Regions from separate parts of the Candidatus Pantoea rara genome, predicted to be linked through region 3. Evidence: predicted binding sites of a transcription regulator. Region 3 holds the regulator's gene; each other region holds the start of a gene.

Region 1 (9,945 bases), 1.2 Mb from region 3:
CTGGTCGACGCGGTGAATCGTGTGATGCACTTGCCTGCCGTGGCGGAAAAAACCTTCCTGATTACCATCGGTGACCGCAGCGTGACCGGCATGGTGGCGCGCGACCAGATGGTCGGGCCGTGGCAGATCCCGGTGGCCAACTGTGCGGTGACGACTGCCAGCCTCGACAGCTACCACGGTGAAGCCTTTGCCCTGGGCGAACGTTCACCCGTTGCGTTGCTGGATTTCGCAGCGTCGGGTCGTCTGGCTGTAGGTGAAGCACTGACCAACCTGGCCGCCACGCAGATTGGTTCGCTGAAGCGCGTGAAGCTCTCCGCTAACTGGATGTCTGCAGCCGGTCATCCGGGTGAAGATGCCGGTTTATATGCGGCGGTAAAAGCGGTCGGTGAAGAGCTTTGCCCGGCGCTGGGGATCACCATCCCGGTTGGTAAAGATTCGATGTCGATGAAAACCCGCTGGCAGGAAGGCACTGAACAACGCGAGATGACCTCGCCGCTGTCGCTGGTGATTACCGCCTTTGCCCGCGTTGAAGATGTGCGTCGCACCGTCACGCCACAGCTGCAGGCCGATCAGGATAACCTGCTGCTGCTGATCGATCTGGGCAACGGCGCAAATACGCTGGGCGCAACTGCGCTGTCGCAGGTCTATCGCCAGCTCGGCGACAAGCCTGCTGACGTACGTGATGCTACGCAGCTTGCGGGCTTCTTCAATGCGATTCAGGCGCTGGTGGCTGAGCAGAAACTGCTGGCCTACCACGACCGCTCCGACGGCGGTCTGCTGGTGACGCTGGCCGAGATGGCCTTTGCCGGTCACTGCGGCATTGACGTTGATATTGCTTCACTGGGTAACGATGCGCTGGCCGCCCTGTTTACCGAAGAGCTGGGTGCGGTAATTCAGATCAACACCGCCGATCGCGGCGCAGTAGAGCAGATCCTGGCGGATCATGGCCTGGCCGCCTCAACGCATCTGCTGGGCAGCGCGCAGCCGGGCGATCGCTTTGTGATCCGTTCCGGTGACAGCGCAGTTTACAGTGAAAGCCGCAACACGCTGCGCACCTGGTGGGCAGAAACCACCTGGCAGATGCAGCGCCTGCGCGACAACCCGGCGTGTGCCGATCAGGAGCATGAAGCGAAGAAAAATGACAGCGATCCTGGCCTGAACGTTAATCTGACCTTTAATCCGCAGGAAGATGTGGCGGCGCCGATGATCGCGACTGGCGCACGTCCACGCGTCGCCGTGCTGCGTGAGCAGGGCGTCAACTCGCATGTGGAGATGGCTGCCGCCTTTGATCGGGCCGGTTTCACCGCCATTGACGTTCACATGAGCGATTTGCTCGCCGGACGGCGCGGTCTGGAAGAGTTCCAGGCGCTGGTCGCCTGTGGCGGCTTCTCTTACGGTGATGTGCTGGGTGCCGGTGAAGGCTGGGCGAAATCGATCCTGTTCAACCCGCGCGTGCGTGATGAGTTCGAAACCTTCTTCCACCGTCCGCAAACTCTGGCGCTGGGCGTCTGCAACGGTTGCCAGATGATGTCGAATCTGCGTGAACTGATCCCAGGCAGCGATCTCTGGCCGCGCTTTGTGCGTAACCAGTCTGAACGCTTTGAAGCGCGCTTCAGCCTGGTCGAAGTGGCCGCCAGTCCCTCACTGCTGCTGGACGGGATGGCTGGTTCGCATATGCCTATCGCGGTTTCACACGGTGAAGGCTTTGTTGAAGTGCGTGATGCGACGCATCTGGCGGCGCTGGAGTCGAAAGGGCTGGTGGCACTGCGCTTTGTCGATAACTTCGGCAAGGTGACAGAAACCTATCCGGCTAACCCGAATGGTTCTCCTAACGGCATTACCGCCGTGACCAACGAAAGTGGTCGCGTCACCATCATGATGCCGCATCCGGAGCGTGTGTTCCGCACCATCAGCAACTCCTGGCACCCGGCAGAGTGGGGCGAAGACAGCCCGTGGATGCGTATTTTCCGCAATGCGCGCAGACAGCTGGGTTAATTTATTCCGCTGAATGGAACAGGAGGCCAGTGTGCCTCCTGTTCTTTTTTACGCCGTTGTTGGCAAATGACGACAACAGGGATGCCGCACTGTCTCTTTATGGCGACATCTATCTCATTGATTTTAAATAAGCCGGATTCTGGCGTGATTTGATGTCGTCTTGCGGAGACACATTGTCCCTGTTTATATCGGAATTTTCGCAAGAGTGATTAAACAGGCCGATTCAATCTGCTGAAAAATATAATGATTTATTTTCTGGCATGGAACTTGCTATACTCCTGCAGCTGCTCATTCACCTGTTTATGATTGCCCCGCTTAGCGGATAAGAGCTCATAAAGCCCGAATGACGCACCAAACGGAGCCTGCCGTCCACCTGACCGATAATCGCTTGCGTTATCAAACACCGGACGTAACGTTGAGTAAGGCTCCACCCATTCTTACGCGATGCACTACGCGTCGTGCCAGCGGCAGGCCATTGAGCCTGCCGTTTTCTTTTGTTCCCTTTCTTTTGCCGACACCTTTCTTCGGCTGACAGAGTCCGCTAGCATCCAGACAGTGATTCTTAAGGAAGCGGCTGCGTGAAAAAATGGCGTTTATTTCCCCGTTCTCTGCGTCAGCTGGTGCTGATGGCATTTGTGCTGGTGCTGCTGCCCTTGCTGGTGCTGGCCTGGCAGGCGTGGGAAAGTCTTTCTGCGTTAAGCGAACAGGCTGCGGACACTAACCGCAATACTTTTACGGATGTGCGCAGAAGTGAGGCGATGGCGCGAACGGCGGTTGAGCTGGAGCGCAGCTATCGTCAGTACTGCGTGCTGGATGATGCTTCGCTGGCGCGGCTCTATCGGACTCAGCACACGCGCTACAGTCAGATGCTGAGCTCGCACAGCGCCAGCCTGCCCGAACTGCCCGCCTTCCAGACCTTACAGGCGACGTTGCCGCTGCTGACGCCACTGAAATGCGATAATGGCAACCCGGTGCCGCCTGCCGCAGAGGCGCTGGATCGTTTTTCTGCCACTAACGCCCAGATGGTGCAGGACACGCGCGAAGTGGTCTTTTCGCGCGGTTTACAGTTGCAGCGTGAAATCGCCGATCGCGGCCAGTTTTTTGGCTGGCAGTCGCTGATTCTTTTTATCATTAGTCTGGCCCTCATGACGCTGTTTACCGGCATGATTATTGGCCCGGTCAAGCGTATTGAGCGGATGATCAACCGGCTTGGCGAGGGACGGGAACTGGGTGACAGCGTGACATTTCGTGGCCCGCGCGAACTACGCTCACTGGGACAGCGCATCGTCTGGCTCAGCGAACGGCTCGCATGGCTGGAATCGCAGCGTCATGAATTTCTGCGCCATCTCTCTCACGAATTGAAAACGCCACTGGCCAGCCTGCGTGAAGGCACCGAACTGCTGGCGGACGAAGTCGCCGGCGCGCTGAATGCCGATCAAAAAGAGGTGGTGACTATCCTCGATGGCAGCAGCCGTCATCTGCAGCGTCTGATTGAACAGCTCCTCGATTACAACCGTAAACTGGCAGATGGCCCGATTGAACTGAAGCCGGTCAGCGTGGCAGAAATCGTGGAGGGCGTAGTCACTGCACATGCGCTCTCGGCGCGTGCCAAACTGATGCATACGGTGGTCAATCTTGAGGTCATTCACTGCCTTGCCGAACCGACGTTACTGATGCGGGTCATTGATAACCTCTATTCGAACGCCGTGAACTACGGCAGCGAATCCGGTACCATCTGGCTTCGCAGTCAGCAGCTGGGTGATCGAATCTGGATTGAGGTCGCAAATAGTGGCTCGCCGATTCCGCCGGAAGAGCAGGCGATGATTTTCGAACCGTTCTTCCAGGGTAGCCAGCAACGCAAAGGGCCGGTAAAAGGCAGCGGGCTGGGATTGAGTATTGCCAAAGATTGCCTGCGCCGGATGCACGGCGACCTGACGCTGGTCCCCTGCGAGCAGGCTGACGTCTGTTTTCGAATTGAACTGAACACCACATCCGGGAAAGTCTGACCGATGAAATATTTACCCGCTTTGCTGTTGAGCACGCTGACTACGCTGCTCCTCAGCGGATGTACGACCTCCCCGGCCACCTCCTCTTTGCCGTCAGGCCATCAGGTGGCGGAACCCGATGTCAGAATTGCTGATTACCTGGCGACCCGCTGCAGTGATCTGTGGCCGATAGAGAATAGGGCGGCGCTGGATAATACCCTCTACTGGATGCGGGCGATCGACTGTGCTGAACGTCTTTCTCCCGCTGAGGCCCGTGCCGAAGCGCATCGCTGGCCGGCAGAAAACTGGTCGCGCGCCTTTAAGCAGGGCGTGCTGATGTCCAACGGCAATGTGACGCCCGTGGAGCGTCGTCGCTATGTTGAAACGCTGGATCGCTACAGCAGCGATTTCCCGCAGTCTGTGCGCCCGCTGATCCAGCTGTGGCGCAGCAATCAGACCGCGCAGCTCGACCTCAGTGAAGCGCGCACCCGTTATGTCCATCTGCAGCAGAGCAGCGATACGCAGCTGGAGACGATACGCCAGCAGATGGTGAAACAGCAGCAGCAGCTCAGCGAGACACAGCATAAGCTGGAGCGGCTGACTGACATTGAGCGCCAGCTTTCATCACGTAAAGCCCCGGATGTCTCTGACAGCAGTCACGGCACGGCGCTGCCGCAGGATGAGGAGCAATAATGGTGAGGCAAGCGGCTAAATTGCTGCTGGTAGATGACGATCCCAGCCTGCTGAAGCTGCTGGGCATGCGTCTTCGCAGCGAAGGGTATCAGGTCACCACCGCAGGCAGCGGACCCGAAGCATTGCGTCTGCTGCAGAAAGAGAAGATCGAGCTGGTGATTAGCGATCTGCGGATGGATGAGATGGATGGCCTGGCGCTGTTTGGCGAGATCCAGAAGCGCCATACTGGTCTGCCGGTGATTATCCTGACGGCGCATGGTTCAATCCCGGACGCCGTATCCGCCACGCAGCAGGGCGTCTTCAGCTTCCTGACCAAGCCGGTGGATAAAGATGCGCTCTATAAAGCCATTGATGAGGCGCTGGCACAGCAGGCACCGGTCAGCGATGATCGCTGGCGTGAGGCGATTGTTACCCGCAGCCCGCTGATGTTACGGCTGCTGGAGCAGGCGCACATGGTGGCGCAGTCGGACGTCAGCGTGTTGATTAATGGTCAGAGTGGCACCGGTAAGGAGATGCTGGCGCAGGCGATTCACGCCGCCAGTCCGCGTAACGGCAAGCCTTTTGTCGCCATTAACTGTGGCGCACTGCCGGAGCAGTTGCTGGAGTCAGAGCTGTTCGGCCATGCCAAAGGAGCCTTTACCGGCGCGGTCAGTGCCCGTGAAGGTTTGTTTAAGACTGCTGGCGGCGGCACGCTGTTTCTGGATGAGATTGGTGATATGCCGCAAACGCTACAGGTTAAGTTGTTGCGGGTGTTGCAGGAGCGTAAGGTCAGGCCGCTGGGCAGCGATCATGATAGTGAGATCGATGTGCGGATTATTTCAGCCACGCATCGCGATCTGCCCAGGGCAATGGAGAAAAAGGAGTTTCGCGAGGATCTCTTCTATCGTCTGAATGTGGTGAATCTGAAGATCCCGGCGCTGCATCAGCGTACGGAAGATATCCCGCTGCTGGCTAATCATCTGTTGCGGCAGGCAGCGGAACGGCATAAACCGCAGATTCGCAGTTTTTCCGTCGATGCAATGAAGCGCTTGATGGCCGCCAGCTGGCCGGGCAACGTGCGTCAGCTGGTTAACGTGATTGAGCAGTGTGTGGCGTTGAGTTCATCGCCGGTGATCAGCGATGCGCTGGTGGAGCAGGCGTTGAGCGGCGAAAATAGCGCGTTGCCGACCTTTGCGGAGGCGCGCAATCAGTTTGAGCTTAACTATCTGCGTAAGCTGTTGCAGATGACCAAAGGCAATGTGACTAACGCCGCACGTCTGGCTGGACGCAACCGCACGGAGTTCTATAAGCTGCTGTCTCGTCATGAACTGGATGCCAGTGATTTCAAAGAGTAGCGGAGGCTGCGATGTGATACCGGCAGGTTGCCTGCTCAGGCCCGAATCTGAATGGGTGCGGTCAGCATAATCTGACAGCGCTTGCGGCAACCTGAAGAATCCCGGATATTACCGCCCGACAGCGCCAGCAACATTTATACTTGATAAACCCTCTGACCATGGAGGGAGTGAAAAAGGGTCTGACATGAAAAAGATTGATGCGATTATCAAACCATTCAAACTCGATGATGTCCGTGAAGCCTTGGCGGAAGTGGGCATCACCGGGATGACCGTGAGTGAAGTGAAGGGCTTTGGTCGCCAGAAAGGGCACACCGAGCTGTACCGCGGCGCAGAGTATATGGTCGACTTTTTGCCTAAAGTGAAAATCGAGATGGTGGTGGGCGACGATATCGTTGATACCTGCGTCGAGGCCATTATGCGCACCGCGCAGACCGGCAAAATCGGTGACGGTAAGATCTTTGTCTTCGACGTAGCGCGCGTCGTGCGTATCCGAACTGGCGAAGAAGATGAAGAGGCGATCTGACAGGCTTTTTATCAGCGCTTTATCAGCATCAAGAAGCCCGCGCTGCGGGCTTTTTTTATGGCGCAATTACATGCCTTTATGCGGGCCAAAGAGTTCGTAATGAATGCGTGCGTCTGCCACGCGGGCATCACGCAGTTGCGCCACCACATGCTGCATAAAGGGCAGCGGGCCACAGAGGTAGAAGTGGGTATCGGGTAAGGCAAGACGTGCGGCGATCACGCTGATATCCATCAGACCCTGCGCGTCATAACGACCCGCATCTTCAGTCGCGGGCTCACGATACCAGATCTCGCTCATGAAATCGGCGAACTGCGCGCCAGTGGCACGCACTTCATCGCCAAAAGCATGCTGTTTGCCGTTCTCTGCGGCGTGCAGCCAGCTGACCGGCGCGCGATGCTGGTTAGCTGCCAGTGAATGCAGCATCGCCAGCATCGGGGTCTGACCCACGCCCGCAGAGATGAGCGCTACCGGTGTGACCGGATCGACATCCAGGAAGAAGTCACCGTGCGGTGCGGCGAGCATCAGTTCGTCACCCACCTTAGCATTCTGATGCAACCAGCCGGAAACGGTCCCCTGCGCTTCACGTTTCACCGCAATCCGATAATCTTTGCCATTGCTGAGATGAGTCAGCGAGTACTGACGAATCTGGTGATGGTCGAAACTGGCGGGCTGCAGATGTACTGTCAGATACTGACCCGGCTTAAATGCCGCAACCGGGCCGCCATCCATCGGGCTGAAGGTAAAGCTTTTAACCACATCGCTTTGCTGCTCAATCGCGCTAATGCGAAAAGCACGGGTATCGCGCCAGCCTCCGGTTTGCTGCTCGGTCGCCTGATAAATTTCCTCTTCCCGATGGATAAACACATCTGCCAGTACGCCATAGGCCCGGCCCCATGCAGCCAGCGCCTCTTCGCCTGGATTCAGTAGCTCTTTGATGGTTGCCAGCAGATTTTCACCCACGATGGCGTACTGTGCAGGCTGAATATTCAGGCTGGTGTGTTTCTGCGCAATCTTTTCCACCGCAGGCAGCAGTACGGCCAGATTTTCCAGATTCGCGCCGTAAGCGCAGATGGCATTGAACAGCGCTTCGCGTTGATCGCCGTTGCGCTGGTTATTCATATTAAAGACGTTTTTGAGTTCCGGATGGTGCGACAGCATGCGGTCATAGAAGTGGGCAGTGAGCTTTGGGCCGCAAGCGGCGATGGCAGGCAGGGTCGATTTAACGGTGGCGATGGTGTGTGCATCAAGCATATCAGTGGCCTCTTTATAAACATGTATTTTAAATGCATCTTATAGCTAACTCGCCTGTGGAGTAAATAACCCGGGAAAATTTCGGGTTATGCAGATGGCAACATTCAGGTGCATGAACAGAAGCCGCCGTCACATCCCAGAGAAAAAATGTGACGTCTGAACGGGGTAAAAAGGTGTAAAAAAGCAGTGCCAGTCACCAGCCAATCGTTTGCGTAAAAAGAGGCGGTTCACCCTACCTTCACCTGTTAAAACGGTTTACACTGTTGGCCTTCGCCCCTGAAGGGGGGTAAATACCGTCAGAAAGTTAGCTGAGTCAGGAGATCCGGATGTTAAAGCGTGATATGAACATTGCCGATTACGATGCCGAGTTGTGGCAGGCGATGGAGCAGGAGACAGTGCGTCAGGAAGAGCACATTGAACTGATTGCTTCTGAAAACTACACCAGCCCGCGTGTTATGCAGGCACAGGGTTCTCAGCTCACCAATAAATACGCTGAAGGGTATCCAGGCAAACGCTATTACGGCGGCTGTGAGTACGTTGATATCGTTGAGCAACTGGCCATCGATCGCGCAAAAGCGCTGTTTGGTGCTGATTACGCTAACGTGCAGCCACACTCAGGTTCACAAGCTAACTTCGCGGTTTACACCGCGTTGCTGCAGCCGGGTGATACCATTCTCGGGATGAATCTGGCGCACGGTGGACACCTGACTCATGGCTCACCGGTTAACCTGTCCGGTAAACTCTATAACGTGGTTGCTTACGGTATCGATGAGACCGGCAAAATCGACTACGACGAACTGGCTGAACTGGCGAAAACCCACAAGCCAAAAATGATCGTTGGCGGATTCTCAGCGTATTCCGGCGTCTGCGACTGGGCGAAAATGCGCGAAATCGCGGATAGCGTGGGTGCCTGGCTGTTTGTGGACATGGCGCACGTTGCTGGCCTGATTGCTGCAGATGTCTATCCAAGTCCGATTGCGCATGCACACGTTGTCACCTCTACCACCCATAAAACGCTGGCAGGTCCGCGCGGTGGTATTATTCTGGCGAAAAACGGCGACGAAGATTTCTATAAGAAACTGAACTCAGCTGTCTTCCCTGGCGGTCAGGGCGGTCCTCTGATGCATGTTATCGCGGGTAAAGCGGTCGCGTTCAAAGAGGCGATGGAGCCGGAATTCAAAACCTACCAGCAGCAGGTGGCAAAAAATGCCAAAGCAATGGTTGAGGTGCTGATTGAACGTGGCTATGACATCGTTTCTGGTGGCACCTATAACCATCTGTTCCTGATCGATCTGGTGAGCAAAAACCTGACCGGTAAAGAAGCAGATGCTGCGCTGGGCCGTGCCAACATCACGGTCAACAAGAACAGCGTACCTAACGATCCGAAAAGCCCCTTTGTCACTTCCGGTATTCGTATCGGTACACCTGCTGTTACGCGTCGTGGTTTCAACGAAGCGGACGTGCGCGAACTGGCTGGCTGGATCGCCGATGTGCTGGATAACGTCAATGACGAAGCAACCATTGAGCGCACGAAGAAGAAAGTGCTGGAAATCTGCAGCCGTCTGCCGGTCTACGCTTAATCGTTAACCTGTTGTGAGACAATATAAAAAGGATGGCAACTGCCATCCTTTTTTATTGCCTGTCCTGCGGCGCTCTGCCAGAGTAGCGCCCACTTATGCTGCCAGGCAGCAAACCTGCTGGAGGGAATATGGCAATCGGCTCCGCCAGATGGCTCGGATTGGGCTACTTCACTTACTTCTTCTGTTACGGCATCTATCTGCCATTCTGGGGCGTGTGGCTGAAAGGGACCGGCCTGGATGCTGAAAAAATTGGCCTGCTTCTTGGTTGTGGCATGGTGGCCCGTTTTGTCGGCAGTCTGCTCATCGCTTCTCAGGTCAAAAATCCTTCACGATTGATTACAGCGCTGCGTCTGCTGGCGCTGATGACCTGTCTGTTCGCCGCCGGTTTCTGGGTGGGTGAGCAGTGGATGTGGCTGCTGACGATCATGATTGGCTTTAACCTCTTTTTCTCGCCGCTGGTCCCGCTCAGCGATGCGCTGGCCGCGACCTGGACACAGCAGATTGGGCTGGCCTACGGGCCGGTCAGACTGTGGGGATCGCTGGCCTTTGTCATCAGCTCGGCGTTAACCGGCGTGCTGGTCAGT
Region 2 (9,945 bases), 1.7 Mb from region 3:
CCTGACGCGCCCAGTAATCCTGCAAGGTCAGGATCAGCCCCTGAAAGGTTTTGGTATCAAACTTTTGCATGTTGAGTGTGCACGCGCTTCGGTTAGATTAAAAAAAGAGGCCGACAGTATACCCTTTGACCGCGCGATGTGCAGCCGTAAATCCCAGGCGGTGCCGGCGCGTTTAAGCGGCGATTCCGGGCGCTGGCATACAGATGGCTCCGAATCCTGCTGGCAGCAGTTGTTGCGCTGGTCGCATTTGACTACCCTCTTGCGCACGGAGCGATGCGCAAGAGGACGCCATGCCGCAAAAGATTTACTGGATCGATAATTTACGTGCGGTTGCCTGCCTGATGGTGATCGTGATTCATACCACCACCTGGTATATCACCGGACCGATGGCGGTGACCGGCGCCACCTGGGATGTGGCGAACCTGCTGAACTCGGCATCACGCGTCTGTGTTCCGCTGTTCTTTATGATCTCCGGCTATCTGTTTTTCGGCGAACGCAGCGCCCAGCCGCGCCATATGCTCCGGCTGGTACTCTGTCTGCTGTTTTACAGCGCGGTCTCGCTGGCCTATATCACCTGGCTGACGCCGATTAGCGAAGGCCGTTCGATCCTCAGGATGCTACAGAAGCCCGTTTTCTATCACCTGTGGTTCTTCTTTGCGCTGATTGGCATCTATCTGATGTCGCCACTGATTCAGGTGAAAACCGTGCAGGCGCGTTACGTGGCGCTGCTGGTGCTGGTGCTGGCGGTGCTCGCCAACCCCAATACGGTCAGCCAGTCGCTGGGCCCGTTTCATTTTTTGCCGGTTAATCTCTATGTCAGCGGCGACAGTATTTACTACCTGCTCTATGCGTTGCTGGGACGGGCGATTGGCACCATGGAGACCAGCCGACGTGGCCTGACACCGCTGGCTGCGGGGCTGTTTATCGCCTGTGTGGTTGGCATTACGTTAGGGACGAAAAAGGCGCTGATCGTCAACGGGGCGTTTAATGACACCTGGTATCTCTACTGCGGACCGCTGGTATTTATCGCCGCGATCAGCCTGCTGATCGTGTTTAAAAACGGCCTGAACCAGCGCACCCTGCCCGGTTTTACGCTGATTGCACGCTATTCACTGCCCATCTACGGCTTTCATGCGCTGTTCATTCACTATCTGCGCACGCATCATTACGATGATATGTCGCGTCCGTGGCTCGACCTGCCCTGGGTGTTCGGGCTGACGCTGGGCGGCAGCCTGCTGCTGGGGATGGCGCTGAAACGCGTCGATACCCGTCATTTTGTCAGCTGATCGGTTTCGCGCTGGCGGGCGCGTCGTAGCTGACGCGCCGATGAAAACCCCGCCGCCAGCGCCGCTTTTTCGGCAGATTCACCCTGCTGCTGACGCTGGCGCGCCACGCCAACCCGTAACTGTTCATGATATTCCCGCACGCTGATCCCCAGATGCTGACGAAACAGTCGCGCCAGATGGCGGCTGCTGACATGGGTGCGTCCGGCCAGCTCGGTCAGCGTCCAGCCGTGCTCTGGATGGGCAATCATCAGATCCTGTGCGCGGTGAATGGCCGGATGCATGTGATTGCGGTAACGCAGCCAGGGTGAAAGTTGTGGGTCGTCACCGGCACGGCGAAACCAGACCACCATTTCCCGCGCCACCGCCAGCGCTGTGGGCGTATCGCAGAGCTGAGTGATCAGATGCAGTGCCAGATCGATGCCCGCCGTGATGCCCGCGCTGGTCCAGATATTCTCATGCCCGACAAACACCCGGTTCTCCTGCACCCGTGCGCGCGGAGCGGCCGCTTTCAGGCGGGCAATCACATCATGATGAGTGGTGCAGAGTATGTCATCCAGCATGCCCGCCTGCGCCGCCAGCAGCGCACCCGAACAGACGCAGACCAGCATAAAGGTCTGCGCGCGCAGCGCGGCCTGCTGACGCATCAGCCATTCGCGTGCTTCTGCGGCCTGCGGTGTGGCATAACAGATCTGCGAATCATAAACGCCAGGCACCACCAGAAGGCTCCCGGCGGGCAACTGTTCCGGCAAGGGTTCGATGCCGCCAATGGTCATGCCGGTGGAGCAGACCACTTCCGGCTGCGGGCCAATGTAGCGCAGCGTAAAGCGATCGTCCGCCAGCTTCAGCGTCTCCGCCGGGCCGGTGAGATCCAGCGCCATCACGCCCGGCAGGGTTAAAAACCAGACGGTGTATGTCATGCTGGCCCGCGCTACACCAGATCCCAGCCACGGGCGCGCCACAGCGCAGGCAGTTGCGCCATGTCATCGAAGCGCGTCACCAGCGGATGATCCAGTTCGGGGTTGTGCGGGTCAGCGCAGTAGTAGTAGACCGGGATCCCGGCGGCGATACCGGCGCGGGCGCCCGCTTCGGAGTCATCCACCAGAATGCAGCGCTCAATCGGCACCTGCATCTGTTCCGCCGCGTGGTACATCAGTTCCGGATCAGGCTTCCAGTGCAGAATGTCATAGCCGCTGTAGAGGTGCTCTTCAAACAGCGGCAGCATGCCGGTTAAGCCCAGCGAGTGCTGCATCTTTTTTACCGTCCCGTTTGAGACCACGCACATCGGCACTTTGATTTGCTCAACCAGCGCTTTCGCACCCGGAATGGGCTGCAGCTGCAGATCGAACAGTCGCGCAACTTCTGCGCGGTAGGCGGTTTCCACCTCTTCCATCGGCAGCGACACCTGATGGGCATCGCCCACGTCACGAATGATATCGTAGAGTTTGACGCCCTTATACTTCTCAAACATCTGCTGCAACGAGAGCTCCAGGCCGTAACGGGCAAAGGTGTTGACGTAGGCCTGGGTGCAGAGCAACTCACTGTCCACCAGCGTGCCATCGCAATCAAAAAAGACGCATTCAACTGACATCAGACTCTATCCTTCGATTCAGGGGTGTGCTCCACACTCTACCGCACTCAGCGCAGATTGCGAGACTGGCAATCGGTTGCGAAAAATCATTGTATTGGCCCGGTAAAATCGCCAGGATACGCGCCGATGATTTTTTCTTCTGGATGGATGGCATGAGCAAGCAAGGCGTTTTGCAGCGCATCTTCAGGCTGCAGGAACATGGCACCACGGTGCGCACCGAAGTGATCGCGGGTATCACCACTTTTCTGACGATGGTCTATATCGTCTTCGTCAATCCGCAGATCCTCGGCGTCGCCGGCATGGATACCCAGGCGGTGTTTGTGACCACCTGCCTGATTGCCGCCTTCGGCAGCATTCTGATGGGACTGTTTGCTAATCTGCCGGTGGCGCTGGCACCCGCAATGGGCCTGAATGCCTTCTTCGCCTTTGTGGTGGTCGGGGCGATGGGCTATTCGTGGCAGGTCGGTATGGGCGCAATCTTCTGGGGTGCAGTCGGCCTGTTGATCCTGACACTGCTGCGGGTTCGCTACTGGATTATTGCCAATATCCCGCTGAGCCTGCGCGTCGGCATCACCGCCGGTATCGGCCTGTTTATTGCCATGATGGGGCTGAAAAATGCCGGCATTATCGTGCCGAATCCCGATACCCTGGTGGCGGTGGGGAATCTGACCTCGCACAGTGTGCTGCTGGGCGCACTGGGCTTCTTTATTATCGCCATTCTGGCATCACGTAATATCCACGCGGCGGTGCTTATCTCAATGGTCATCACCACAGCGATTGGCTGGATGCTGGGCGACGTGAAATTTGTCGGCCTGTTTTCTGCGCCACCCTCCATTACGTCTGTCGTGGGTCAGGTCGATATCAAAGGCGCGTTTAACATTGGCATGGCGGGGGTGATCTTCTCCTTTATGCTGGTAAATCTGTTCGACTCCTCCGGCACGCTGATCGGCGTCACTGACAAAGCGGGACTGACCGATGAAACCGGCACCTTCCCGCGTATGCAGCAGGCGCTTTATGTCGACAGCATCAGTTCAGTGAGTGGCGCGCTGGCGGGGACGTCATCCGTGACCGCCTATATTGAAAGTACCTCGGGCGTAGCGATTGGCGGCCGAACCGGCCTGATGGCCGTGGTGACCGGCCTGCTGTTCCTGCTGGTGACCTTCCTGTCACCGCTGGCCGCGATGGTGCCATCCTATGCTGCTGCGGGCGCACTGATTTACGTTGGCGTTTTGATGACCGCCAGCCTGTCGCGCGTGCGCTGGGATGATTTAACCGAAGCCGTGCCGGCGTTTGTGACCACTGCCATGATGCCCTTCAGCTTTTCTATCACCGAAGGCATTGCGCTGGGGTTTATCGCTTACTGCGTCATGAAGCTGGGCACCGGCCGCTGGCGTGAAATCAGCCCCTGCGTGGTGATTGTTGCCCTGCTGTTTGTGCTGAAGATTGTCTTTATCGACGCGCACTAAGCGCTTTCAGGGCCGCAACCTCCGGGTTGCGGCTTTTTACGTTTCAGGATGCAGACTGCGCTCGCTGGGCAGACTGGTCAGCCGCAGGGCATGAGGCCCGATGTTGGGCTTACCCATCTCCATTTCACGTAATGCGCGCCACTGAAAGGTACTATCCATCTCCCAGAGATGCAGACGCTGGGTCGCAGATGACAGCGCGCACGACCAGACCAGCATAGGCTCCGCATCACAGACCACCTGAATATCAGGATAGAGTGACGATCGCAGCCGACCCGCTCCCGGCAACAGACGCAGCGAATCCAGTCCCTGATCAACCTGTCCCGTCAGCTTGAGAATGCTCTGGCGCAACGTCCAGATTTGCGTCACCGCTTCCATGGCATCCTGCTGGGCATTGATCCAGGCGATCTCGCCCGAGGTTAATCCCTGAATCAGCTGCTCCTGAGTCTGACGACTGCGCGCATGTACAATCTCCATATCCAGACCCGCACGTCCTCCCTCTTCGGCCAGCAGCACACCCACCGTATTGCCCGCATAGGCGATGCTGAAATCGGGCAGATCACTGTCAGCAAATGCGGGGCGTCCATTGCTCTGGATAACCAGACCCGGCAGCTCACTAATGCCATAAACCCGCAGCATCAGTTGCGCCAGCAGGGTACGTGCGGCAAGAAATCGCCCACGGCGTTTGTCAGCAAACTGCTGTGCCGTGTCGGTGATAGCCTGGGGAATGCGTAAATCATTAACCGGGAAGCCGGGATCGCCCGTCCAGCGTACAAAATGACCAGCCATCTGTCGCTCCGTGAAAATGGTCAGATAATCATCAGATGCATTGTAGGAATTTTCTTATCGGAATGCACCCGGCAACGCAAAGATTAGGTTAAATTCGGAATTAGATGAACGGAGTCGTGAGGGATGGCAAACCAGACACTCCGTCAAAATGACACCCTCAACCGCTTAACGGAATGATTGTCGCTGCCTGTCAGCACCGAAAAACAGGAGGATAAGCCATGCTGCTGGACGAAATAGTGAAACGAGAGCGCAGCCTGCACGGTGCCAGACGCCGCCAACTGGCGTGGCTGGAGCAGATACTCCATCCTGACTTTTGTGAGATAACCCGTTCAGGGCAATTAGTCACTCGCGCGCAGACCATCGCGGCGCTGATAGAAGAAGAAACGCTGCCTGACATGCTCAGTAGTAACTTTCAGGTGGTGAGCACGGGCGAGATGAGTCTGATACTGCATTACCAGAGCTGTGATGCCGATGGCAGTCGGGCCGCACTGCGTGCGTCACACTGGCTACGCGAGGATCAGAACTGGCAAATGGTTTTTCATCAGGAGACGCCTGCAGCAAGCGGTTAGGGTGCTTACACATTGTTAACGCGGTAATCCGCGTCGCGAACCGAATCGCGACGCGGACAGCATCAGGCGAAGCGGCTCGCCTGCTCAAAGCTCAGGCGCGGCAGGCGCGGATGCAGTTTCGATGCCTCTCCATAGCCGAGGTTAATCAGCAGGTTAACCTGATACTGACCGTCGGAGAAAAAGGCGTCATTGACTTTGGCCGGATCAAAACCGGACATCGGACCGGCATCCAGACCCAGCGAACGGGCCGCCAGAATCAGGTAGCCCGCCTGCAGGCTGCTGTTACGGAAAGCGGTCTCTTTTGCCGCTTCCGGGCTGCCCGTAAACCAGCTGCGCGCATCAGCATGCGGGAACAGCGCGGGCAGCTGCTCATAGAACTCGCTGTCCCAGGCCACAATTACCGTGACCGGCGCGCTCATGGTTTTGTCCAGATTGCCAGAAGAGAGTGCCGGTTTCAGCTTCTCTTTGCCTTCCGCAGAGGTGACGAAAACAAAACGCGCAGGCGAGCAGTTCGCCGAGGTCGGGCCCAGGGCCGTCAGGGCATAGAGCTGTTCCAGCAGGGCGTTATCGACGGGCTTCGCCTGCCAGTAACTGTGGGTGCGGGCGTCATTAAATAGCGTGTCCAGTGCGGCAGTATCGAGCGGTGTACTCATGCAACTCTCCTGTTTCAGGCGAAAAGGTTCGCCCAATGGTGTTCACATAGTGGGTTTGCGTCCGGTCAGACGCGGCGTGCTGAGGCGGGGGTATTCACCGCAATCCGTTGCCGCACGTCAGATCGGCGCTTCAACCGTTATACGACAATGCTGTGCCGCCGCAAAATAACATATCAGCAAGAATCATCGCGCAGGCAGGAATCAGGAGAGACAGTATGGCGGAAAATCAGGCCTGACAGCGCGTTGCCATCAGACCCGCAAGGTTATTTACCGATACAGAAGCTGGAGAAGATACGACCCAGCAGATCGTCAGAGGTGAACTCGCCGGTGATCTCGCTTAACGCCTGCTGAGCGACACGCAGCTCTTCTGCCAGTAACTCACCGGCTCGGGCACCAAGCAGTTGCGCTTTACCCTGCTGCAGATGTGTGGCCGCTAACTCCAGCGCCTGCAGGTGACGACGACGTGCCAGGAAGCCGCCTTCCATGTTGCCCGCGAAACCCATGCTCTGCTTCAGGTGATCCCGCAGCTCATCGACGCCTTCGCTGGTTCGTGCCGACAGGCGTATCAGTGAGTGACCATTTACTTCTGACAGGCCGGGTGTTTCGCCAGTGACATCCGCCTTGTTGCGAACCACGGTAATCGGCAGCTCCGGCGGCAGACGGGAGACGAAATCGGGCCAGATAGCCGCCGCTTCGGTGGCATCGGTGGTGGTGCCGTCCACCATAAACAGTACGCGGTCGGCCTGTTCGATCTCCTGCCAGGCGCGCTCAATACCGATACGCTCCACTTCGTCGCTGGCTTCGCGCAGACCGGCGGTGTCGATGATATGCAGTGGCATACCATCGATATGAATATGCTCACGCAGTACGTCACGGGTGGTGCCTGCGATATCTGTGACGATGGCGGCATCACGGCCCGCCAGCGCATTCAGCAGGCTCGATTTGCCCGCATTAGGCCGGCCCGCAATCACCACTTTCATCCCTTCACGCAGCAGGCTGCCCTGACGCGCTTCGGCACGGACGGCATCCAGGTCCCCGATCACCGTATTCAGCTGCCCTTCGATTCTGCCGTCAGAGAGGAAATCGATCTCCTCATCCGGGAAGTCGATAGCGGCTTCGACATAGATCCGCAGGTGAGTGAGTGCTTCCACAAGATGATTGATGCGGGTGGAGAACGCGCCCTGCAATGAGTTAACCGCCGAACGCGCCGCCTGCTCAGAGCTGGCATCAATCAGGTCGGCAATCGCTTCGGCCTGCGCCAGATCGAGCTTGTCATTCAGAAACGCCCGCTCAGAAAACTCACCCGGCTGGGCGATACGCACGCCAGGCAGCGCCACGATGCGCTTCAGCAGCAGATCGAGGATCACCGGGCCGCCGTGGCCCTGCAGCTCCAGCACATCTTCGCCGGTAAAAGAGTTAGGTCCGGGAAACCACAGCGCAATGCCCTGATCCAGCACACTGCCGTCGCTATCGGTGAACGGCAGATAATCGGCGTAACGCGGCTTAGGCAGTTTACCCAGCAGCTGGCGGGCGACCTCTGCCGCCTTCGCGCCAGAGACGCGCAGAATGCCTACGCCGCCGCGTCCGGGTGGCGTTGCCTGGGCAACAATGGTATCGCTGTGGCTCATAAATTTTCTCTCGCTACAAAAAACACAGGCGGTCGCTTTGACCGCCTGAGAATAGACTATTTTAGGGCGGGATTGCTCCCGCTTTAGATCGCTTACGCTTTCTTCTTGTCGCGGCTATGCAGACCACGTTTTTCCAGCCCGCGATAAATCAGCTGCTGCTGGAGAATGGTGACCAGGTTGCTGACGATGTAGTACAGCACCAGACCTGACGGGAACCACAGGAAGAACACGGTGAAAATCACCGGCATGTAAGTCATGATCTTCTGCTGCATCGGATCGGTCACGGTGGTCGGTGACATCTTCTGAATGAAGAACATGGTGATACCCATCAGAATCGGCAGGATGTAGTACGGGTCCTGCGCTGACAGGTCATGGATCCACAGAACGAATGGCGCATGACGCAGTTCAACCGAGCCTGACAGCATATAGTAGAGCGCCAGGAAGATTGGCATCTGAATCACCAGCGGCAGACAGCCACCCAGCGGATTCACTTTCTCTGCTTTATACAGCGCCATCATTTCCTGGCTCTGCTTCTGCTTGTCATCACCCAGACGCTCACGCATCGCCTGAATCTTCGGCTGCAGCATGCGCATCTTAGCCATCGAGGTGTACTGCGCTTTGGTCAGCGGGTACATGATGCCGCGCACGATGAAGGTGATCACGATAATGGAGAAGCCCCAGTTACCGATGAAGCTGTGGATGAATTTCAACAGTTTGAACAGCGGCTGAGAGATAAACCACAACCAGCCATAATCCACGGTCAGGTCAAGGTGCGGCGCAATCGCTGCCATCTTGTCCTGAATTTCAGGGCCGACCCACAGCGTTGCACCCAGATTCTGCTGTGCGCCCGCGGCAATGGTGACCGGTGCAGATTTATAGCCAATCGCTGCTACGCCATTACCCAGGTTGCTGGTGTAAAGGGTGTTGGTGCCGTCGGTGCGTGGAACCCATGCCGTCGCAAAATACTGCTGCAGCATCGCAACCCAGCCATTACTGGTTGTCGCGTTCAGGTTCTCGTTATCCGCGATAGTGTCGAATTTATACTTCTCATATTTCGACTCGCTGGTGGAGTAGGCCGCGCCACGGAAGGTGTGCAGAGCAAAGTTGTTGCTGCCGGTATCACGATGCTTAGGCAGATCAATTGTCTGCTTCAGCTGGCCAAACAGCGACACTTCCAGCGGCTGCTGGGTGGTGTTGTTGACATGATAATCGACATTAACGGCATATTCGCCACGCTTGAAGACGAAGGTTTTGGTGTAAACCACGCCATTTTCAGCGGTATAGGTCATCGGCACACGCAGTTCGGACTGGCCATCTGCCATCTCGAAGTGATCCTGGGCAGCGTTGAACAGCGGACGCGCGCCGTTGTTCGGGTTATCCGGGCCATTACGACCGGTTAAACCGCTCTGTGCCTGATAAAGGAACGCTGGGGTTGTTTCAAGCAGCTGGAAAGGCTGGCTGGAACCCAGTTTGTCCGGGAAAGTCAGCAGCTGTGCTTGTTCAACATCACCGCCTCGGGTGTTGATATTCAATGACAGGACATCAGTCTTAACGGTGATCGTCTGGCCCTGACCGCTGGCCGGTACACCCTGACTGGCGGTATCACCCGCTACGCTGTTAGTGCCTTGTGTGGTCTGCGTCTGCTGTGGCTGCGGAGCGTGGTCCGTCTGCCAGGCTTGCCAGATCATAAAGGTCACGAACAGAAAAGCGATGAGAAAGAGATTGCGTTGCGAATCCATCGTTAATGTTCTCTGGTATCAAAGGTTTTTGGCGGCACAGGATCGTCACCACCCGGGTTCAAAGGGTGGCATTTTAATACGCGTTTTAATGTCAACCAACTGCCTTTTATCAGGCCGAACCTGCGTAATGCCTCAATTCCGTAATGAGAGCAGGTCGGGTGAAACCGACAGTGTGGTCCCAGTAATGGACTAATACCGCGTTGATAGACGCGTATCAGGACGATCAGGAG
Region 3 (9,945 bases):
ACCCTGCAACTCTTCAAGCTGCAGCAGAAACAGCGGGCTGGGATGTGGGGACAGTTCATCGTCTTTATGGGCTCGTTTATTGCGGTGACGAATCCGCCCACCTGGGATTATCAGGACTTTTTTAACGATAACATCGCCAAAGTCTGCGGCGTGTTGCTCGCCTGGCTGGCGTTCCAGATTCTGCGGCCCAGTTCTGATGCGCGACGCAGCCGACGGCATATCCGGGCGTTGCGGCTGGCATTTCTTGATCAACTGCGGCAACGGCCCCGTCTCAGCGAGAGTCGTTTCGAATCGCAGATTTACCACCGTATCAGCCAGCTCAGTCACAGCCGTGATGAGCAGGCGCGCGTCTGGCTACTGCGCTGGGGTGTGGTGCTGCTTAATTGCTCGCATATTGTCTGGCAGTTGCGTGAATGGCGCGCCGGTTCGGCAGCACTGATGACGTTCCGTGATAACAGCCTGCAAAATTTACAGCAGATTATCAGCAGCCGCGGCGTGCGCCACAGCTCGCTGGATCGGATGCTGACGGAACTGGAAGAGACCATTGCCACATTACTGGCGCTGGAAAACAACGAGGCCAGCGAACTGGCGGGAATTATCTGGCGATTACGCTGTTCGCTGGCACAGCTGAAGCAGGCGGTACCGGCGTGATTACTGGCAATATTGCTGCTGCTGCCGGTTAAAATCCTCCTGCAACTGTTGTAGCGTTTTATGGCCTTCGAAGCGGGTTTTATCCATTTCAGTCATAGGTTCGATCACCAGCGCTTTCTCATCGGGTGAGAAGATGAACCGGCGTGTGAGGTCGGTGCCGGTAAAACTTTGACCGTGGATGCCGCCGCACACCATGGTCATAGTGCGCCGATTGATGGTGGTATCAGTGAAATTGGTTTCGGTGGCGCTGCGAAAGACCTGATCACAGCCCTGTGCTTCCAGCTTGCGCACCATGTTGCGGCTCAGCCATTCCCGGCCTTTGGCGATCTTTTCGCAGGTGACACGCATCGGGCTGGTGTCAATGGTGCGCTGAAGTTCCCGTCCGGTTTCAGTAACCAGTTGCGTCTCATTGGGTTTATCGCATCCCACCAGCAGCAGACACAGCAGTAATGCGCCCTTAAATTTCATTTTCCTGCTCCTTTCCCCATCACGCTTTCTTACCTGAATCAATATCATAGGGGGGAAATGTCAGGGATGGTACAACAATTCATAAACAGTCAGGAGAAAAGCGGGCGGCCATTGCCTGCCGCCCAAAAATTCAGATTACACCGCAGGCATAGCGCGCCCCGCCGCCGCCCAGCGGTTTAGGATGGTCGGCATGATTATCCCCACCGACATGCACCATCAGCGCTTTGCCTTTAATCTCTTTTAACGATTTCAGACGCGGTGCCAGCACCGGATAGGTCGCGTTGCCTTTGTCATCGACATAGACCGCAGGCAGGTCGCCCAGGTGTCCCTCTGCATAAGGCCCCAGATGTTTACCGCTGCTGGCCGGATCAAGGTGCCCACCAGCTGCACCAGCGGCGACCCTTTTTCCATCAGACTCGCCCGGCTCACAGCTGCCTTTGGCATGAACATGGAAACCATGAATGCCCGGCTGAAGCCCCTGCAGATCCGGTGTGAACTGCAGACCATACTGTGTCTCGTCAATCGTTACGGTGCCCAGCGATTTTCCAATCCCTTCAGCGGTAACCTGATGGATCGTAACCTGCTCGCTGGCAGCCTGTGCTGCACCGCAGGCGATCAGAGCGGATAGCGCAACTGCTTTCATTTTCATGGTGACTCCATTTGCATCCCAGGGGTTGAGATAAGTCTGGTCGCTGTTGCGCTATTTTGCTGAAAATTGACGCAGTTTTACGCTTCAGGGCACATCAAATCCCAGGGCGGCCTTGCGAATCCGGAACCACTGCTGGCAAGTCAGGATTACGTTCAGTGACCCGGCAGCCTCGCTGACCCGCGCTGCTCTACCTGAACCAATGATCGGCAGTGGGCGCGATGGCAGCATCAGTATCCAGGCATAGACCACCTGCTCCAGGCTGGTGGCACCGGTTTCCTGCCGCACGGCTTCCAGTTCGTTACGCAGCGGCTGGAAATGGGGATCGTTAAACAGGCGACCACCACCCAGACAGGACCAGGCCATCGGACGAATGCGCAGCTGCTGACACTGATCCAGCGATCCATCAAGCAGCACGCTTTGCTGAACCGGTGAGATCTCAAGCTGATTCGTCACCAGCGAGAACGGCAGACGGGATTGCAGCAGGGAAAACTGTGATGGTGTGAAGTTGGAGACGCCAAAATGCAGAACCTTGCCGCTGTGATGCAGCGCCATAAAGGCTTCAGCGACCTCATCAGCCGCCATCAGCGGATCGGGCCGATGGATGAGCAGCAAATCGAGCCGATCGGTGTGGAAATGGCGTAATGAGTTTTCAGCACTCTGCAGGATATGACGTTTATCAGTAATGTAATGACCAATCTGGTGCTCAGGCCGGGCGCGGGTGGCAATGCCGCACTTGGTCACAATCTGTAGCTGGTCGCGCAGTCCGGGTGCCAGTTTCAGTGCCTCGCCAAAGGCCGCCTCACACTGGTAATCACCGTAGATGTCCGCATGATCAACAGTTGTAATACCCAGCTCCAGATGGTGCTCAATAAACGCGACCCGCTCCTGAGGCGACATACCCCACTCCATCAGACGCCAATACCCCATAATCAGCGGTGAAAAATCGGGCCCCTGTGAGGCGATGGCTTGCGGTTCTAACATGACGTTCTCCCTGTTGCGCGTGGGCTGTAATTAATGTGTCAGAGAGTATAACGGAAAGCGCAACGTCGTCAGAATAACTCCGGCTGTTGCGGTTCGGGCGGTTCGTCGCCTTTCTGCTGCCGCTGCAGACGCTGACGACGCTGCTGACAGAGTCGGATGACCTCACGCTTCTGGGCATCGCTGAAGCGAAGCCAGTTGAACCGCTCATCGCGGCTGCGTAAACATCCCAGGCAGTAGCCGCGCGCATCCGTCTGGCAGATGCCGCGACAGGGACTGGGAACCGGGAAAAACTCAAGCTGCTCGGCCACCACGACTCCGGATTCACAGAATAAATAGTTAACTAAAAAGCGTAGCCTGTTTACACAGGAAGTACGCCCTGGCCGGTCACAATTATCCCTTTCTTTCATGGACAGGTGAACACTCTGTGCCAAACGCCTGGTGCAAGGTTGCATTAGACCGACTGGTCTACTAACCTCGTTGCTATGAATAAGACGCTACAACGCAATGAAACCCGCGAACACCTGCTCCAGACAGGTGAGCAACTCTGTCTGCAGCGCGGCTTTACCGGAATGGGCCTCAGCGAACTGCTGACGCAGGCGGCGGTGCCGAAAGGCTCCTTCTACTACTATTTCCGCTCTAAAGAGGCGTTTGGCGTGGCGTTACTGGAACGCTACTTTGCGCGTTTCCTGCAGGATGTAGCGTTACAGCTTAATCAGACCAGCGGCACGCCGCGTGAGCGCCTGCTTAATCACTTTCGTGCTGCCGTTGAGCTGTTTGTGGAGCAGGGCCATATTGTTGGCTGTCTGGGCGTCAAAGTCTCCGCTGAAGTGTGCGATCTCTCTGAGCCAATGCGTGACGCATTGCAGCAGGGCGCGGCGAAGATCACTGCGCTCTACGCCCGGACACTCATCGCTGCAGAGCAGCAGGAGACGCTGAACCTGCCCCAGCCTCCCGCGCAAATGGCAGAATTACTGTCGCTGTTGTGGCTCGGCGCCAGTCTGCAGAGCAAAATTTCCCGCGAGGCGCAGCCACTGCGTCTGGCACTCAGTACCATCGAACAGTGGCTTAAAATTCACTGATTTTTAAAAAACATGCTTGTAGACGACTGGTCTACTAATCAGGAGCTATTATGGCGAGTACCCAGCTGTTTCGTCCGCTGAAAGTCGGCGCAATTACCGTCCCAAACCGCGTATTCATGGCACCGCTGACCCGTCTGCGCAGCATTGAGCCAGGCGACATCCCTACCCCGATGATGGCGGAATATTACCGCCAGCGTGCCAGCGCAGGGCTGATTATCACCGAAGCGACCCAGATCTCTTTCCAGGCGAAGGGCTATGCCGGTGCGCCGGGCTTACATACACAGCCACAGATTGCGGCATGGAAAGCGATTAACGAAGGTGTGCATCAGGCTGGCGGTCACACCGCAGTACAGTTATGGCATACCGGTCGTATCTCTCACAACAGCGTGCAGCCGGAAGGCAAAGCCCCCGTCGCTCCATCGGCGATTGCCGCAGGCACCCGTACTTCACTGCGTGCTGAAGATGGCAGCGTTTATCGCGAAGATACTTCGACGCCACGTGAACTGACTGTGCCCGAGATTCAGCAGATCGTGGCAGATTTTGGTCAGGCTGCGGCTAACGCGCGTGAAGCCGACTTTGACCTGCTTGAGCTGCACTCCGCGCACGGCTACCTGATTCATCAGTTCCTGGCGCCAGATTCAAACCAGCGTACCGATGAATATGGCGGCAGCATCGAAAAACGCGGTCGCTTTGCGCTGGAAGTGGTTGATGCGGTCATCGCTAACTGGTCAGCCGATCGTATTGGTATTCGCGTCTCGCCAATCGGCAGCTTCCAGAATCTGGACAACGGCCCGGATGAAGAAGAAGCGGCGCTGTGGTACATCGCAGAGCTGGCGAAACGCAACATTGCCTATTTGCACCTTTCAGAGCCAGACTGGGCCGGTGGTCAGCCTTACACCGACGCCTTCCGTCAGAAAGTGCGTGATCTCTTCCCGGGTGCCATCATTGGTGCCGGTGCCTACACAGTTGAGAAAGCGGACGATCTGATCGGTCGCGGTCTGATCGATGCGGTTGCGTTTGGTCGTGATTACATCGCTAACCCGGATCTGGTTGAGCGCCTGCAGCAGGATGCCCCACTCAATCCACAGCGTCCGGAAAGCTTCTACGGCGGCGGCGCTGAAGGTTATATCGACTACCCGACGCTGTAACCGTTTTGGGCTGCCGTACGGGACGATGGCGGCAGCCATTATTCAACGGCGATTTTCATCGCTATACTTATCGCCTGGGTCATCCGGCGATGGCGTTTTATTTTAAAGAGGATGTTATGCGTTTACTTCATACCATGCTGCGCGTTGGCGATCTGCAACGTTCTATCGACTTCTATACCCGTGTGCTGGGCATGCGCGTGCTGCGTCAGAGCGAAAACACCGAATATAAATATACCCTGGCCTTTGTGGGCTACACCGACGAGAGCGAAGGTGCAGTGATCGAGCTGACCTACAACTGGGGCGTCGATAAGTATGACCTCGGTAATGCTTATGGTCATATTGCGCTGGGCGTTGATGACGCAGCAGCGGCCTGCGAACGTATCCGCAAAGATGGCGGCAACGTGACGCGTGAAGCCGGCCCGGTTAAAGGCGGCTCCACCATTATTGCCTTTGTTGAAGATCCCGATGGCTACAAAATCGAGCTGATCGAAAATAAAGATGCCGGCAACGGCCTGGGCAACTAAACCTGCTCCTCAGCCTGCCCGTCCGGGTGGGCTGAATCCCCTTCTCTTCGCTTCATCTGCTGCACCCGGCCCCGTTTTTTGCCATAATACGCGCTGCCCTTTTTCTGCAACGAGATCCTGATGTCTGAATCGAATTCCCCCAATGCACTCAATCAACGTTTCCGTGGCTTCTATCCGGTGGTGATCGACGTCGAAACCGCCGGTTTCAACGCGCAAACCGATGCGTTACTGGAGATTGCCGCTATCACGCTGAAAATGGATGAAGAGGGATGGATTCAGATTGACCAGACGCTGCACTTCAACGTTGAACCTTTTGTTGGATCGCTGCTGCATCCGGAAGCGCTGGCTTTTACCGGTATCGACCCGAGTAATCCGCTGCGCGGTGCAGTGAGTGAATATGAAGCGCTGCACGCCATTTTCAAAATGGTGCGTAAAGGCATTAAAGACAGCGGCTGCAATCGCGCCATTATGGTGGCGCATAATGCCACCTTCGACCTGAACTTTATGTCAGCGGCAGCAGAACGTGCCAGCCTGAAGCGTAATCCGTTTCACCCGTTTGCCACTTTTGATACCGCGGCTCTGAGCGGACTGGTGCTGGGTCAGACGGTGCTGGCGAAAGCCTGTATTGCGGCAGGAATGGAGTTTGACAGTACGCAGGCGCATTCGGCGCTCTATGACACGCAGCAGACGGCGACGCTGTTCTGCGAGCTGGTGAACCGCTGGAAACGGTTAGGTGGCTGGCCACTGCCCTTTGCGGAAGGTGATACAGAAGCCACGACATCCGCATAAGGGATGCCGCAATGAGAAAGGCCGACGTGATGTCGGCCTTTTTTTATTCTGCTTCTTTAAACTTCTCTGCAGTCTCTTTAATCAGCGTCTGCAGTTCACCACGTTGTAACATCTCAACGATGATGTCGCATCCACCGACCAGCTCGCCATCGACCCACAGCTGCGGGAAGGTTGGCCAGTTAGCGAATTTCGGCATCTCGGCACGAATATCCGGGTTCTGCAGAATATCCACGTAAGCAAAACGCTCACCACAGGCTGACAGCGCCTGGACCGCCTGAGCAGAGAAACCACAGCTAGGCAGTTTCGGGGAACCTTTCATGTACAGCAGGATCGGGTTTTCTGCGATCTGGCGCTGAATTTTTTCTACAGTACTCATTATTGCCTTCCTTAATTCGTCACTTCGTGTTTGTTTATTGTAGCGACTTCGCAGCCTGACTGAAAACGAGATTTTGACCGCTGCCCGATTAAATCGCCATCATTGTTAAGTCCTGCTTCGGGACGCTTTAATTCATGATTATTAACAGCTGGTAACAGTTTAATAATTCGTAATAATTTCGTTGATATAAGACGCTGAAAATGTTCATTTTCAGCGCGATTACGTGGGTTGCAAAGATTAATATTAAAAGGCATTACAGTTTTTAAACGAACTGGACTAGAATGGCCTGGGCGCTGATCCTGGATCAGATTAATCTCAACTTTGTCGCGGTGCGTAGTGGCCCTGACAACTTAACTAATCAACGGACTATGCGTTTAATCATTACGCTTTTCATGCTGGCCTTTGCGCAACTGTTTTTCAACGTCGCTGCTGCTTCACCGCACGCGCCGGTGAACGTCAGTACGCATAAAGCAGAAAAAAAGAGTGCGCGCGACGATGAGCGCCGCAAGCGTCGCCAGGTGAAAACGGTGACGAAAAAGACTCGCCTCAGCCCTGTTCAAAAACTCAAAACTAAAAAACAGAAAAAAGTTGAACTCACCGCTAAACAGACGCCTGCTAAGAAGACCTCGCTCAAAACTGCCCGTATCAGCAAAACCAAAGAAAAAAATAAAGAGAAGAAACGCTATGGTCATGAGCGTCTGCTGAAAACGGCTGAGGTCACCGCCAGCGAGCCTGGTACAATTAAGATGAGCAAATCTCACCGTCAGCGCTACCAGAAGGCGCGCGAAACGGCGATGACCAAGCTGATGGGTCAGTTGGGTAAACCGTATCAGTGGGGTGGCACGTCACCGCATACCGGTTTCGATTGCAGTGGTCTGGTCTGGTACGCCTATAAAGATCTGGTCAAGTTTAAGATCCCCCGTACCGCTAACGAGATGTATCACCTGCGTGACGCTGCGCCAATCAAGCGTGAGTCGCTGGAGAAAGGTGATCTGGTCTTCTTCCGTATTAATGGGCGCGGTACTGCGGATCATGTTGGCGTTTACCTGGGCGATGGCAAATTTATCCAGTCGCCACGTACCGGCAAAGATATTCAGATCAGCGCATTAGGTGAAGATTACTGGCAGCGCCACTACATCGGCGCTCGTCGGGTGATGACGCCAAAAACCATACGCTGAGCAGCATTACAGGCAGAAAAAAGCCGGGATATTCCCGGCTTTTTTATTAGTGCAGAATGGCGGTAAAACTAAAGGCCACAATCATCAGCAGACAGCCCACGGTGGTCATTAACGCCAGTTTAAGATCGGTACTCATTGCTTGCTCCTTAGTCACACAATGTGTAGGGATATGGCATTTTCCCACACAGCCCGGTAAAAATCTCGTTTTATCCGTCCAGCCTTGTTAGAATCCCGCCTTTGTTGCGCAACGCGCGCAACTCTGATTCCGTTTGCGCATCTTTTACAGCGTTTATTCATCGCCCCAGGCCAGTTTACGAGCCGGAAAGCTGCATTTTTGCGTAAAAAACCCCTGAGCAGACGCAAACGTTTAACACTACGCTTATCATAGAGTTAGATAAGCACTGGAGTCCGATTTTCATGGCAACAATTAAAGATGTGGCGAAACGCGCCGGCGTCTCAACGACCACCGTTTCGCACGTCATCAATAAAACCCGCTTTGTCGCTGAAGAAACGCGTAACGCGGTCTGGCAGGCGATCAAAGAACTGCACTACTCGCCGAGCGCCGTTGCACGCAGCCTGAAAGTGAACCATACCAGGACGCTGGGCCTGCTTGCCACCTCCAGCGAAGCGCCCTATTTCGCTGAAATTATTGAAGCGGTTGAAAATCACTGTTTTGACAAAGGCTATACGTTGATTCTGGGTAATGCGCATAACGATCTGCAAAAACAGCGCGCCTACCTCAGCATGATGGCGCAGAAACGCGTCGATGGTCTGCTGGTGATGTGCTCTGAATATCCGGATGATCTGCTGCAGATGCTGGAAGAGAACCGCAATATTCCGATGGTGGTGATGGACTGGGGCGAGTCGCGCGCCGACTTCACCGACACGGTACTCGATAATGCTTTTCAGGGCGGCTATCTGGCGGGACGCTATCTGATTGAACGTGGACACCGGGATATTGGTGCTATTCCCGGTCAGATGGAGCGTAACACCGGAGGTGGACGTCATGCCGGTTTCCTGAAGGCACTGGAAGAAGCGGGTATTCTGCCGCGCGCCGAGTGGATTGTGCAGGGTGATTTTGAGCCGGAGTCGGGCTATCAGGCGATGCAGCAGATCCTGTCACAGAAACAGCGTCCGACGGCGGTGTTCTGCGGTGGTGACATCATGGCGATGGGCGCGATTTGCGCTGCCGACGAGATGGGTTTGCGTGTGCCTCAGGATATTTCGGTAATCGGCTACGACAATGTGCGCAACGCCCGCTACTTCGCGCCGGCTCTGACCACCGTGCATCAGCCTAAAGCCCAGCTGGGTGAGAAAGCGCTGGATATGCTGCTGGACCGCATCACCAGTAAGCGTGAAGTGTCACAAACGATTGAAGTCCACCCTACGCTGATAGAGCGCCGTTCCGTGGCCGATGGTCCGTTCCGTGACTATCGCCGTTAATCCTCGCTTAACCACTCCTGATTAAGCGTTTGCGCATCACCCAGATAGCTGAGTAGCCAGCCTGTCGCCGGTGATGCGCGATCCTCGGCCCAGCTAACACAGCAGGGGCTGTCCGGAAACGCCACCGGCAAGGTCAGTTCAACCAGATCGCCGCAGTCGAGCAGTGGCCTTGCAAGATGTCCCGGCACCATCGCCACACACAATCCCGCCTGCACGCACTCCAGCCCGGTTTGCCATTCCGGCACCACCAGTCTGCGCTGATTATCTAACGTCCACGTCATACGGCGCGGCAGCGCACGCGAGGTATCTTCCAGCACCAGCGAAGGCCAGCTACGCAGCGTATCGTCATCAATCTGGCTCGCCTGTGTCAGTGGGTGATCGGGTGCAACTACGCAGCGCCAGTTGAGGGTGCCCATATCACGAAACGCAAAACGTCCGCCCACCGGAATCGCCTGGGTGGCCCCAATGGCCACTTCTACCCGTCCATCGGCGAGCGCATCCCAGACGCCGTTAAAGACTTCATAATGAATGATCAGCTCCATATCGGGAAAATGGCGATAGAAATCTTTGACAAGTTGCCGGGTTCGCTGAGGTTTGGCGATACGGTCAACGGCAATGCTGAGGTGCCCGCGCCAGCCGTTGGCCAGCTGCTGACACTG

The links. Region 3 encodes PurR, which represses purine synthesis genes. Its sites were predicted from a motif close to CANGCAAACGTTTGCNTG; they were not measured.
Region 1: the regulator PurR is predicted to act here: its motif matches at 7,979-7,996, upstream of glyA (serine hydroxymethyltransferase).
Region 2: the regulator PurR is predicted to act here: its motif matches at 2,940-2,957, upstream of ACR8BF_RS18420 (NCS2 family permease).

The regions. Positions count from the first base shown of each region.
Region 1 covers NZ_CP194942.1:1,050,013-1,059,957, forward strand. The annotation lists gene purL (phosphoribosylformylglycinamidine synthase) at 1-1,995, shown strand, start outside; gene ACR8BF_RS05150 (HAMP domain-containing sensor histidine kinase) at 2,574-4,001, shown strand; gene qseG (two-component system QseEF-associated lipoprotein QseG) at 4,005-4,673, shown strand; gene glrR (two-component system response regulator GlrR) at 4,673-6,007, shown strand; gene glnB (nitrogen regulatory protein P-II) at 6,192-6,530, shown strand; gene hmpA (NO-inducible flavohemoprotein) at 6,597-7,781, opposite strand; gene glyA (serine hydroxymethyltransferase) at 8,108-9,361, shown strand; gene ACR8BF_RS05180 (3-phenylpropionate MFS transporter) at 9,490-9,945, shown strand, end outside.
Region 2 covers NZ_CP194942.1:3,916,662-3,926,606, forward strand. The annotation lists gene glyQ (glycine--tRNA ligase subunit alpha) at 1-70, opposite strand, end outside; gene ACR8BF_RS18405 (acyltransferase) at 291-1,286, shown strand; gene ACR8BF_RS18410 (GlxA family transcriptional regulator) at 1,271-2,203, opposite strand; gene yieH (6-phosphogluconate phosphatase) at 2,215-2,874, opposite strand; gene ACR8BF_RS18420 (NCS2 family permease) at 3,027-4,340, shown strand; gene ACR8BF_RS18425 (4'-phosphopantetheinyl transferase family protein) at 4,377-5,126, opposite strand; gene ACR8BF_RS18430 (DUF4440 domain-containing protein) at 5,345-5,695, shown strand; gene ACR8BF_RS18435 (malonic semialdehyde reductase) at 5,758-6,348, opposite strand; gene mnmE (tRNA uridine-5-carboxymethylaminomethyl(34) synthesis GTPase MnmE) at 6,612-7,976, opposite strand; gene yidC (membrane protein insertase YidC) at 8,069-9,715, opposite strand; gene yidD (membrane protein insertion efficiency factor YidD) at 9,718-9,945, opposite strand, start outside; gene rnpA (ribonuclease P protein component) at 9,939-9,945, opposite strand, start outside.
Region 3 covers NZ_CP194942.1:2,208,541-2,218,485, forward strand. The annotation lists gene ACR8BF_RS10390 (FUSC family protein) at 1-651, shown strand, start outside; gene ACR8BF_RS10395 (hypothetical protein) at 652-1,119, opposite strand; gene sodC (superoxide dismutase family protein) at 1,250-1,768, opposite strand; gene ACR8BF_RS10405 (aldo/keto reductase) at 1,853-2,749, opposite strand; gene ACR8BF_RS10410 (DUF1289 domain-containing protein) at 2,818-3,057, opposite strand; gene ACR8BF_RS10415 (TetR/AcrR family transcriptional regulator) at 3,232-3,828, shown strand; gene ACR8BF_RS10420 (alkene reductase) at 3,879-4,976, shown strand; gene gloA (lactoylglutathione lyase) at 5,093-5,500, shown strand; gene rnt (ribonuclease T) at 5,621-6,289, shown strand; gene ACR8BF_RS10435 (Grx4 family monothiol glutaredoxin) at 6,333-6,668, opposite strand; gene ACR8BF_RS10440 (C40 family peptidase) at 7,034-7,843, shown strand; gene ACR8BF_RS10445 (YnhF family membrane protein) at 7,890-7,979, opposite strand; gene purR (HTH-type transcriptional repressor PurR) at 8,261-9,286, shown strand; gene punR (DNA-binding transcriptional activator PunR) at 9,283-9,945, opposite strand, start outside.